3 regions of the Amycolatopsis sp. cmx-11-12 genome follow, and region 2 is predicted to be linked to each of the others. Evidence: riboswitches for the same ligand, from Rfam matches in the RefSeq annotation. Region 2 holds a riboswitch; each other region holds the start of a gene.
What was found. Region 2 has a riboswitch for S-adenosylmethionine ahead of ACLARN_RS26440 (aminotransferase class V-fold PLP-dependent enzyme). Riboswitches for the same ligand answer to the same signal wherever they lie in the genome.

Region 1: linked by a shared signal. The riboswitch ahead of thrC (threonine synthase) and the one ahead of ACLARN_RS26440 (aminotransferase class V-fold PLP-dependent enzyme) in region 2 are both predicted to bind S-adenosylmethionine.
Region 3: linked by a shared signal. The riboswitch ahead of ACLARN_RS07905 (methionine ABC transporter ATP-binding protein) and the one ahead of ACLARN_RS26440 (aminotransferase class V-fold PLP-dependent enzyme) in region 2 are both predicted to bind S-adenosylmethionine.

The regions. Positions count from the first base shown of each region.
Region 1 covers NZ_JADNQM010000043.1:22,902-26,166, forward strand. Annotated here, with positions in the region: gene rpsT (30S ribosomal protein S20) at 1-84, shown strand, start outside; gene holA (DNA polymerase III subunit delta) at 137-1,120, opposite strand; SAM riboswitch class I at 1,256-1,388, shown strand; gene thrC (threonine synthase) at 1,401-2,666, shown strand; gene ACLARN_RS37775 (ComEC/Rec2 family competence protein) at 2,684-3,265, opposite strand, start outside.
Region 2 covers NZ_JADNQM010000021.1:65,595-68,859, reverse strand. Annotated here, with positions in the region: gene ACLARN_RS26450 (potassium/proton antiporter) at 1-682, shown strand, start outside; gene ACLARN_RS26445 (M23 family metallopeptidase) at 814-1,497, shown strand; SAM riboswitch class IV at 1,662-1,776, shown strand; gene ACLARN_RS26440 (aminotransferase class V-fold PLP-dependent enzyme) at 1,809-3,173, shown strand; gene ACLARN_RS26435 (hypothetical protein) at 3,193-3,265, shown strand, end outside.
Region 3 covers NZ_JADNQM010000004.1:285,294-288,558, forward strand. Annotated here, with positions in the region: gene ACLARN_RS07900 (4-(cytidine 5'-diphospho)-2-C-methyl-D-erythritol kinase) at 1-293, opposite strand, end outside; gene ACLARN_RS07905 (methionine ABC transporter ATP-binding protein) at 415-1,425, opposite strand; SAM riboswitch class I at 1,636-1,726, opposite strand; gene rsmA (16S rRNA (adenine(1518)-N(6)/adenine(1519)-N(6))-dimethyltransferase RsmA) at 1,970-2,806, opposite strand; gene ACLARN_RS07915 (DUF222 domain-containing protein) at 3,045-3,265, shown strand, end outside.

The DNA.
Region 1 (3,265 bases), on a different contig from region 2:
AAGGCCGTGACCAAGGGCGTTCTCCACGCCAACCAGGCCGCCAACAAGAAGTCCGCGCTCGCGAAGCGCGCGAACTCTCTCTGATCTGCTTTCGAAGGGCCCCGGCGACGCGAGTCACCGGGGCCCTTCGCCATGTTCAGCGGCTTGTGCCGTGAGCAGCGACGACTTCAAGGACGGCGCGTTCCAGCGCGTACTCCGGGTCGGCCGCGACACCCTTGACCTCGGCGTTGAGCCGGGCCACGACCCGCATCGCGGTGGCGAGACCGTCCTGCCCCCAGCCGCGGGCCTGCCCCTGCGCCTTGCGCACCTTCCACGGCGGCATCCCCAGCTCGCCCGCCATCTGGTTCGGATTGCCGCGACCGGCGCCGGAAACCCGCGCGATCGTCCGGACAGCGTCGGCGAGAGCGTCCGCGACCAGCACGTACGGAACACCCAGCTGCATCGCCCAGCGCAATGACTCCAGGGCCGCCGCCATGTCCCCGGCCACGGCCTTCTCTGCGACGGCGAACCCGTTCACGTCCGCGCGGCCCCGGTGGTAGCGGCGGACCGCCTGCTCGTCGACCGTTCCCCCGGCGTCCGCGACGAGCTGTGTCGCGGCCGACGACAACTCGCGCAGATCCGAGCCGACGGCGTCGATCAGCGCGAGCACGGCGGCACCGTCGATCTTCCCGCCGACCCGGCGGACCTCGTTGCGGACAAAGGATTCCCGCTCGGCGGGCTTGGTCAGTTTCGGGCACTCGACGACCTCCGCCCCGGCCTTCTTCAAGGCCGCGGGAAGCGCCTTCGCGGCCTTGCTCCGGCCACCTCCGCTGTGCACGACGACGAGCACGATGCCGTCGGCGGGTGCCTTGACGTAGGCCATCACCCCGTCGGCGAGCTCCTGCGAGATGTCGTGCGCGGATTCGAGGACGATCACCCTGCCCTCGGCGAACAGCGAGGGGCTGACCATCTCCGCGAGTGCGGGGACTGTGAGGTCCGACACTCTGATCCGGCTGAGGTCCGCCGTCGGATCGGCCGCTTTGGCCGCGTCCGAAGCGCCGCGGATCGCGCGTTCGATCAGCAGCTCTTCCTCACCGAGAACCAGGACCAGCGGCGATGGGGCGGAACCTTGCGTCGTCACGGTGACGATCCTGCCACTCCTCCACTCGTGTGCTTTGTCCGGTGATGTGTTGTGGGCACGGTGGCCCCACGCGAGCCCCATGTCGTACGGTGTTGGCGAGGCGACGCGATGACACGCGTGCCGACAATCGAATACCGCTCATCCAGAGGGGCAGAGGGAACGGCCCGATGAAGCCCCGGCAACCGGCGTCAGCCTGTCATCCCGCGATCGCGGGGTAGCTGACGAACACGGTGCCAATTCCGGCCCGCCATGGCGGGGCAGATGAGGAAAGGACCTCGCGATGACCGCAACCCTCGGTACGACCTCCACCACCAAGACCCCGGATCTCGGACCGGCCGTCGAACTGGTGTCGAAGGAAGAGGGACACCGGCAGCCGCTCGCCCCCGAATTCGTTTCCGCCGAGGACTTCTCGCCGCTCGAGGTCGCCTACGACTTCGGCCGCGTGCGCCGCGAGGACATCGAAGCCGGGCCGAAGAACATCTGGCGCTACAAGAAACTCCTTCCCGTTCCCTCGAACGTCGAAGAAATCCCCAACACCGAACCCGGCTCCACCCGGCTCGTCCAGGCCGACAGGCTCGCGAAAGCGTTGGGCGTCAAGAAGCTCTGGGTCAAGGACGACACCGGCAACCCGACCCACTCGTTCAAGGACCGCGTGGTCGCCGTCGCACTGGCCGCCGCGCGCGAGTTCGGGTTCGAGGTGCTCGCCTGTCCGTCGACCGGCAACCTGGCCAACGCGGTCGCCGCCGCGGCCGCCCGCGCCGGCTGGCGGTCGGTCGTGCTGATCCCGAAGAGCCTCGAGCGCGCCAAGATCCTCACCACCGCCGTGTACGACGGGGACCTGATCGCGGTCGACGGCAACTACGACGACGTGAACCGGGTCGCCACCCAGCTCGCCGCCGAGCAGGAGAGCTGGGCGTTCGTCAACGTGAACGTCCGGCCCTACTACTCGGAGGGCTCCAAGACGCTGGCCTTCGAGGTCGCCGAGCAGCTCGGCTGGCGGCTTCCCTCGCAGATCGTGGCGCCAATCGCCTCCGGTTCCCAGCTCACCAAGGTGGACAAGGGTTTCCGCGAGTTCGGACAGCTCGGCCTCGTCGACGAAACGCCGTACAAGGTGTTCGGTGCGCAGGCCACCGGCTGCTCCCCTGTCTCGGCGGCGTTCCGCGCGGGCCACGACGTCGTCCAGCCGGTCAAGCCGGACACGATCGCCAAGTCGCTGGCGATCGGCAACCCGGCCGACGGCCCGTATGCCCTCGACGTGGTCAACCGCACCGGTGGCGCGATCGAAGACGTCACCGACGAAGAGGTCGTCGAAGGTATCCGGCTGCTCGCCCGTACCGAAGGCATCTTCACCGAGACCGCCGGTGGGGTCACCGTGGCGACGGCCAAGAAGCTCATCGAGACTGGCAAGCTCAACCCGGACGAGGAGATCGTCCTGCTGATCACCGGTGACGGCCTCAAAACGCTCGACGCCATCGAGGACAAGGTCGGCCCGAAGGCGACCGTCGGCGCCTCGGCCGACGCGGTCCGCGAGGCACTCGGCATCTGAGTTCCCGCCGGCCCGCCTCAAGAACGAGGCGGGCCGCGGGGCTCACCCCGGCGCACCAGGGCGAGGCCTCGCGCGTCGGTGACGACCGCGGTGTCGCCGTCCGTGTCGGTTCTGGCGATCGAAGCGCCGACAGCCGTCAGATTGTCCAAAGTGGACTTGTTCGGGTGACCATAGTTGTTTCCGGCACCGACACTCACCAACGCGGCGCGTGGTGCGACGGTGTTGAGGAAATCCGGTGCCGTGTAACGACTTCCGTGATGCGGGACCTTCAGGACCTCGGCACGCAGATCGGCACCCTCGGCCATCAGGTCCGCCTGCGCGGCGAGTTCGACGTCGCCGGTCAGCAGCATCCGGCCCGCGGGCGTCCCGGCCCGCAGGACGACGGAACCGTTGTTGATCACCGTGCCGTCCTGTTCGAGGACCGATCGCCGAGTGACATAACGCGGCCCCAGTACCTCCAACGACAGTCCCGGCCAGTCCAGCCGTTGCCCGATCCCCAACTCCAGCAAGGGAATCCCGCGGCGCGCGGTCTCGTCGGCGACCTGCTGCCACGCCCACGCAGGAGCCCGGCCCGGGCCCACGGCGACCGCGCCGACCGA
Region 2 (3,265 bases):
GCTCGGCTGGCTCGCGCAGATCGGGCTGTTCGTGCTGCTCGGCCTGTTCGCCTCGCCGAGCAGGATCTTCGAAAGCCTGGTCCAAGGCCTGGTCGCGGGCGCGGTCGTGCTGCTGCTCGCCCGGCCGTTGTCGGTGGTGCTGTCGGCGCTGCCGTTCAAGATCCCCTGGCGAGAACAGGTGTTCTTATCCTGGGCAGGGTTGCGCGGGGCGGTCCCGATCGTGCTCGCGCTGATCCCGCTGTCGTCCGGGGTGCCCGGCGCACAGGAGCTGGTCGACGCGGTGTTCGTGCTGGTCATCGTGCTGACCCTGCTTCAAGGGGCGACACTGACCCCGCTCGCGCGAGTGCTCGGGCTGGCTCAGCACGCCGAAGCGCACGAGATCGACGTCGACTCCGCGCCGCTCGACGAGATGGGCGCCGAACTCCTCCAGGTCCGGATCAACTCCGGATCGAAGATGCACGGCGTCTACCTGGCCGAACTGCGGCTTCCGGCGGGGGCGACGATCAGCCTGCTCGTCCGTGACGGCACCGGCTTCACGCCCAACAAGAACACCCGGCTCCAGGAACGTGATCAGTTACTCGTCGTGACCACCTCCGACGTGCGTGACGCGGCCGAACGACGCCTGCGGGCCGTCGACCGGGCCGGTCGCCTCGCCAGGTGGAAGGGCGAATCCGGCCAGTAGGTCACGAACCGGCACCAGCTGTTCGTCGGTTGATCTCAGAAAATTCTTCCTTTTTGTACTCCGTTTGGATTACTTTCCCCGCAACCTCCTCAGTCGAATGGGTGAGTGTCACGGGGTAAGGAGTACGCAAGGTGACGAAACTTCCTGCACGGTTCGCCGGTCTGGGGGCCGCGGCCGCACTCGTCGGAGTGGTTCTGTCCGCCCCGGTGGCCTCCGCGGCCGGTGCCTTCCCGGCGTTCGGCTTGCCGTTCGACACGGGCCAGTCTGTCTACTCGGCGGGGATCTACTCGGACAACGGGAACTCCGGCGTGAAGAACGCCATCGACTTCAGCCCTGGCGACGAGATCGTTCGTGCCACGCTGGCGGGCACGGTCCGGATCCAGCACTGCGACGGCGGCGACTGGGTGACCATCGACCACACGGACGGCTGGCGGACCGGGTACTACCACCTGGAGGGCATTTCGGTCACCGACGGCCAGCGGGTCGCTCCGGGCGACGCCCTCGGCCGGACCGGCAACGCGCTGCCCTGCGGCGGCAGCAGCACCGGCGCCCACGTGCACTTCACCCTGTGGACGTTGCCCGCGGCCGCGGCCAACGGCGGCGACTCGCGTGACTTCGGCGTCGGCGCGGGCAACTGGAACGGCGTGTCCTACGACGAGCTCTCGACCAAGGTCGCCGACGCACACGGCGAGGCTGTCGATGGCAAGACCTTCGGCGGCTGGCAGTTCACCGCGGGCACCGATCAGTACTCGGGTACGGCCACCGAGGTCTCGTCCCGCGCGACCATCCCCCTGCCCGGCCGATTCCGCGCCTGACCTCCCGCAATTCGGCACCTCATTGCGAAGGTTCGCGACCCGGACCATCGCAACCAGGTGCCGAATTGCGTGGGTTCTCTTCGGTTGCGTAATGCGTGACCGGCGTCTCAACATGTGGGCAAGGGGTGGCTCGATCGCCGGTGTATCGGCTAACTTCGTTCGTAGGTCACGAGTGTCAGCGTCAAGCCCCGGCTAGCTGACCGGCAACCCTCCTTCCGCGGTGGGGTGCCCCGGGTGAGGACCTGGCTCGTCGCGCGGTGCGACGGGCAAGCGCGGGATCCTCGTCGGGTCCCCTGGCCCGGAGGATGACGATGACTCTCGCTCTCGAACGCACCAGCACCCCCGCCACTGTCGCGGAAACCGTTGTCACACACGAAATCCCGACGGTCGCGTGCGCCGATCTGCGGGTTCCGCTGGTCACCGGCGGCGACATCGCGTACGCCAACCTCGATCACGCGGCGAGCGCCCCCTGTCTGGACAAGGTGCGCGACGCGGTCGACGAATTCCTGCCCTGGTACGCCAGCGTCCACCGCGGCGCCGGATTCGCTTCGCAGGTCTCCACCAAACTTTACGAGCGCACGCGGGGAATCCTGCGGAACTTCGTCGACGCGCGGTCGACCGACACCGTCGTGTTCACCCGCAACACCACCGATTCCTTCAACCTTCTCGCGCGCAGCCTGCCGAAACACACGTCGGTCGTCGTGTTCGACACCGACCACCACGCCGCGCTGCTGCCGTGGAAGGGCCCGAACGTCCGCCGGATCCAGACACCTCGCACGCGCCTCGCCGCGGTGTCCGCTGTGGACGAAGCGCTCGCCGACTGCCCGCAGGGCACCCGGCTGGTCGTCATCACCGGCGCGTCCAACGTGACCGGGGAACTGTTGCCGGTCAAGGAGATCGCCGCCGTCGCGCGACGGCACGGCGCCCGGATCGCCCTCGACGCCGCGCAACTCGCGCCGCACCGCAAGATCTCCGTGCGCAAACTGGACGTCGACTACATCGCGCTGTCGGGCCACAAGTTGTACGCCCCCTTCGGTGCCGGCGCGCTGATCGGCCGCGCCGACTGGCTGCGCGCCGCCCAGCCGTACCTCGCCGGTGGCGGCGCGACGAAGCTCGTCACCCGCGACTCCGAAGACCTCGGCGTGGTCTGGAACGCCGGTGCGGAGCGGCACGAAGCCGGTTCCCCCAACACCGTCGGCGTCTACGCGCTCGGTGTCGCCTGCGAGACGCTGGCCGGGAACTGGGACGCCATCGTCGCCCACGAGGACGAACTGCTGGCGCGGCTGCGTCGCGGGCTCGCCGGCATCCCCGGTTTCGCCGAACTGCGGCTGTTCGACGCGCCGGTCGACCGGGTCGGCACGCTCAGCTTCGTCGTCGACGGCTTCGAGCCCGGCTGGCTCGCCGCGGTCCTGTCCGCGGAGTACGGCATCGGCGTGCGGGACGGCGCGTTCTGCGCGCATATCGCCACCAAACGGCTCATCTCCGCCGCCGGTTCGACCGGCCAGCAGGCCGTCCGGGTCAGCCTCGGCCTCGGTAGCACCACCGAGCACGTGGACCGGGTCGTCCTGGCACTGCGCCAGATCGTCGCCCGCGGCGCCCGCTGGCAGTACGAGAAGCCGGAGGGCCGCTGGGTGCCGGAGAACGATCCGCGGGAACTTCCCCCGTTCTGCGCCTGACCCACTACCCTCACCCCGCATGGGGAACGAGCGACCGCGTTACTGGTTTCCGCTGGCGTTGCTGGGATTCGCTCAGCTAGTCGTGGTGGCTT
Region 3 (3,265 bases), on a different contig from region 2:
ACCACCCGGACCTTGGACTCGCCGTCCGCCTTGCCGACGTGAGCCGCCAGCGCCTGCGCCGCCTTCCACGCGAGGTTGTTGGCCCCGGTCGGTACGGAACCTTCCCCTTCGCCGTAGACCTCGACGCCCGGGTCCTCGGTGACCGCGACGGTCACCTCGTCAGTGAGAGAAAGCGCCTGGAACACGGTCACCAGCTCGTGGTATCCGTCCGGGCGTACGTCACCGACCGACAGGTGCAGGTTGACCTTGGCGGGAACCCTGACGGTTACTGGGGGCGGTACGACGGCGAGCACGAGTCAAGCCTACGTGGCCGCTCCACTTGTGCTGCCACCAGGAGAAAAGAGAACAGGACGAGTCCGACACGAAAGGGCCGCCCTGGACGGATTTCGTCCCGGGCGGCCCGGTCGTGGAGGATCAGGCAGCGACGCCCTGCGGGCCGCGGACCGGGTGGGTCACGTGGCCGCCGCGTTCGGCGATCCAGGCGAGCGCGGCATCCGCACGCTCACCGCGCACACCGAGTCGGAACCTGCCGACCGGCGTGTCGCCGATCCGGGTCAGACCGCCTCCGATGGTGGCGAGTTCGACGTCGAAGCGACCTGCGGCCTCGGGCAGCAGCGCACCGACCGATGCGAAACCGACAAGCACGACGTCCACCGCGCGGTCGTACTTCGACGCCTGCGCCCGGCCGGTCTCGATCGAGGGCAGCAGCGCCTGCGCGGTCCGGCTGGTCGGGTCAGAGACCAAGTCGAGCACGGTGCCACGTTCGATGATCACCCCGGCCTCGAGAACCGCGACGTCATCGCAGACACGGCGAACCACACCGGCGTCAGGAGTGGTGAGCAGCACAGTGACTCCGAGCTCGGCGCGCGCACGGTCGAGCACGGTCAGGACCGCACCGGATTCCTCGGGCTGGACACCCGCGGTCGGATCGTCGGCCAAGAGCACGGACGGCCCGGCCGCCAGAGCCTTGGCGATGGCCACTCGGCGCAGCTGCCCCTCGGTCAGGTCACCCGGCCGCTGCCCCGCTCGCGGAGTGAGTCCGACCAGGTCGAGCAGGTTGCCGACCCGGTTACGGCGCTGCGGTCCGTCGAGGCCGAGCTGTTCGAGCGGCGACGCGATGTTGCCGGCGATGGTGCGTTCGGCGAGCAACTCCGGCTTGGTACTCACGACACCGACCTGCCGGCGGACTTCCCGCAGGCGGCGGCCGTCAAGGGTCCCGGTGTTGAGGCCGTCGAGGCGGACGACGCCCCGGTCCGGGCGCTCCTGAAGTCCGATGCAACGAGCGAGGGTCGACTTGCCGGAGCCGGCCGGACCGACGACTCCGAACAGCGAGCCGGCTTGGATGTCCACGCTGACATCGCGCAGGGCGACGACGGGATTTCCGTTGAGGGGAAAGGACTTGGACAGGTTTTCGACAGTGATCACGAAAGGCTCCATGCAAATGGGGCGCTGCTTCTTTCGAGCGCGCCAACCGTCACCGAGTGACCGTCCAGAACGGACGGGCTTCAGAGGTAAGGGAAAGACTCAGGCAGTAACGGTGGAGCGTCGACACGCACTTACCGTGCGGCGACCTTCGTCGACTACACGTCGCCTGGTCAGCAGGAGCGGGTGGGTGACCCTGTTCATTAGGCACAGCCTCCATCGGTCCTGGCGGTAGCACCTGCCCTGTTGAGGGTGGTTGCTGCGACTTCGGCGAGCCAGGTCTCTCAGTCGCTCGGGATGGCTCACTGAGTAAAACCGATCCCACTAGATGAAAGCAAGCGCGTAGGCGCAGATCACACGTCTGGTCGCGTCCACGATACAGGATCGGCTGCCCACATTATGAGAATGCAGCTGAGATCCTAGGCCTCATCAGTGCCACTGCCTGCTAATACAGGTTTGACCAGGTAGATCGAGAAGAGGTTTACGCTGTCGTGCTGACCTCGGCCGGCACTCGACCGCGCGGTGCCGATCACACCCGCGACGTCGGTCAGTCGGTTGCCGCCGCGATACGGGCGAACTGGTGGACATCCAACTGCTCACCGCGGGTCTTGGGGTCGACACCCGCCTTTTCGAGCAACTCTCCCGCGCGTTCGGCGGAACCGGCCCATGACGCCAACGCCGCCCGCAGCGTCTTTCGCCGCTGCGAGAAGGCCGCATCGACCACGGAGAACAGCCGCTCTCTGTTCACTGACGACACCACTTCGCCTCGCTCGAAAGCGACCAGGGCCGAATCCACGTTGGGAACAGGCCAGAACACCGAGCGAGGTACCGCGGCGACCTTGCGTGTCTTTCCGTACCACGCGAGCTTGACGCTGGGCACTCCGTAAGTCCGGCTACCCGGGCCGGCCGCCATCCGGTCGGCGACTTCAGTCTGGACCATTACAAGACCGCTGGTCAGCGACGGCAGCTCGGCGAGCAGATGAAGCACGACGGGAACGGCGACGTTGTACGGCAGATTCGCGACGAGTGCCGTCGGCCGTTGAGGCAGGTCGTCCACCGTGATCCGCAGAGCGTCCGCCCCGACGACCGTCAGCCTTTCGCCCCCACCGCGTTCGGCCACGGTGTTCGGGAGCCGCCCGGCCAGCACAGGATCGATTTCGACCGCGACGACCTCGGCACCGGTCGCGAGCAGTCCGAGTGTCAGCGAGCCAAGCCCCGGCCCGACTTCCAGTACGACGTCACCTTCGCCGACGCCCGAAAGGTCGACGATCCGGCGCACCGTGTTGGGATCGTGCACGAAATTCTGGCCGAGCTTCTTGGTCGGCCGTACATCCAGCTCGGCCGCCAGCGCCCTGATCTCCGCAGGCCCGAGCAATTCAGTCACTCGACGATCGTAACCAGCCTTCATAAGCCGCGATTGGCCGGTGGACGACCAGCCCGACCCCGAGGACCGAGCCGGGCTCCGATGGACCGCGACCCGCCCGCGCCATCCTTACGGATTCTCCGAGCTGACCCGTGTCATACGCCAGAGTGATCGGAGCAAGTTCGCACCGCCGGAGCGTGATCATGATCCACCCGATCGATACCGTGCATTAGTTCGAATCTGCCTCGACAATCGAGGGATGACCAGCACAAACATTCCCAAGGCCTTCCCGCTCAACCTGCCGGAAGGTGACGCCGAACTGCTTCTCGACGAGTTGCAGACACGGCTACACGAAGGGCGACGCCTTGTCGCCGAAGTCGGCCAGATCCTGGCCGAGATCGAGTCACGCGGTGTCCGAGAGCTCTTCGGGTACAACTCGATCGCCGTCTTCTACGAGCACGTGGCCCGGGTTCCCCGAGC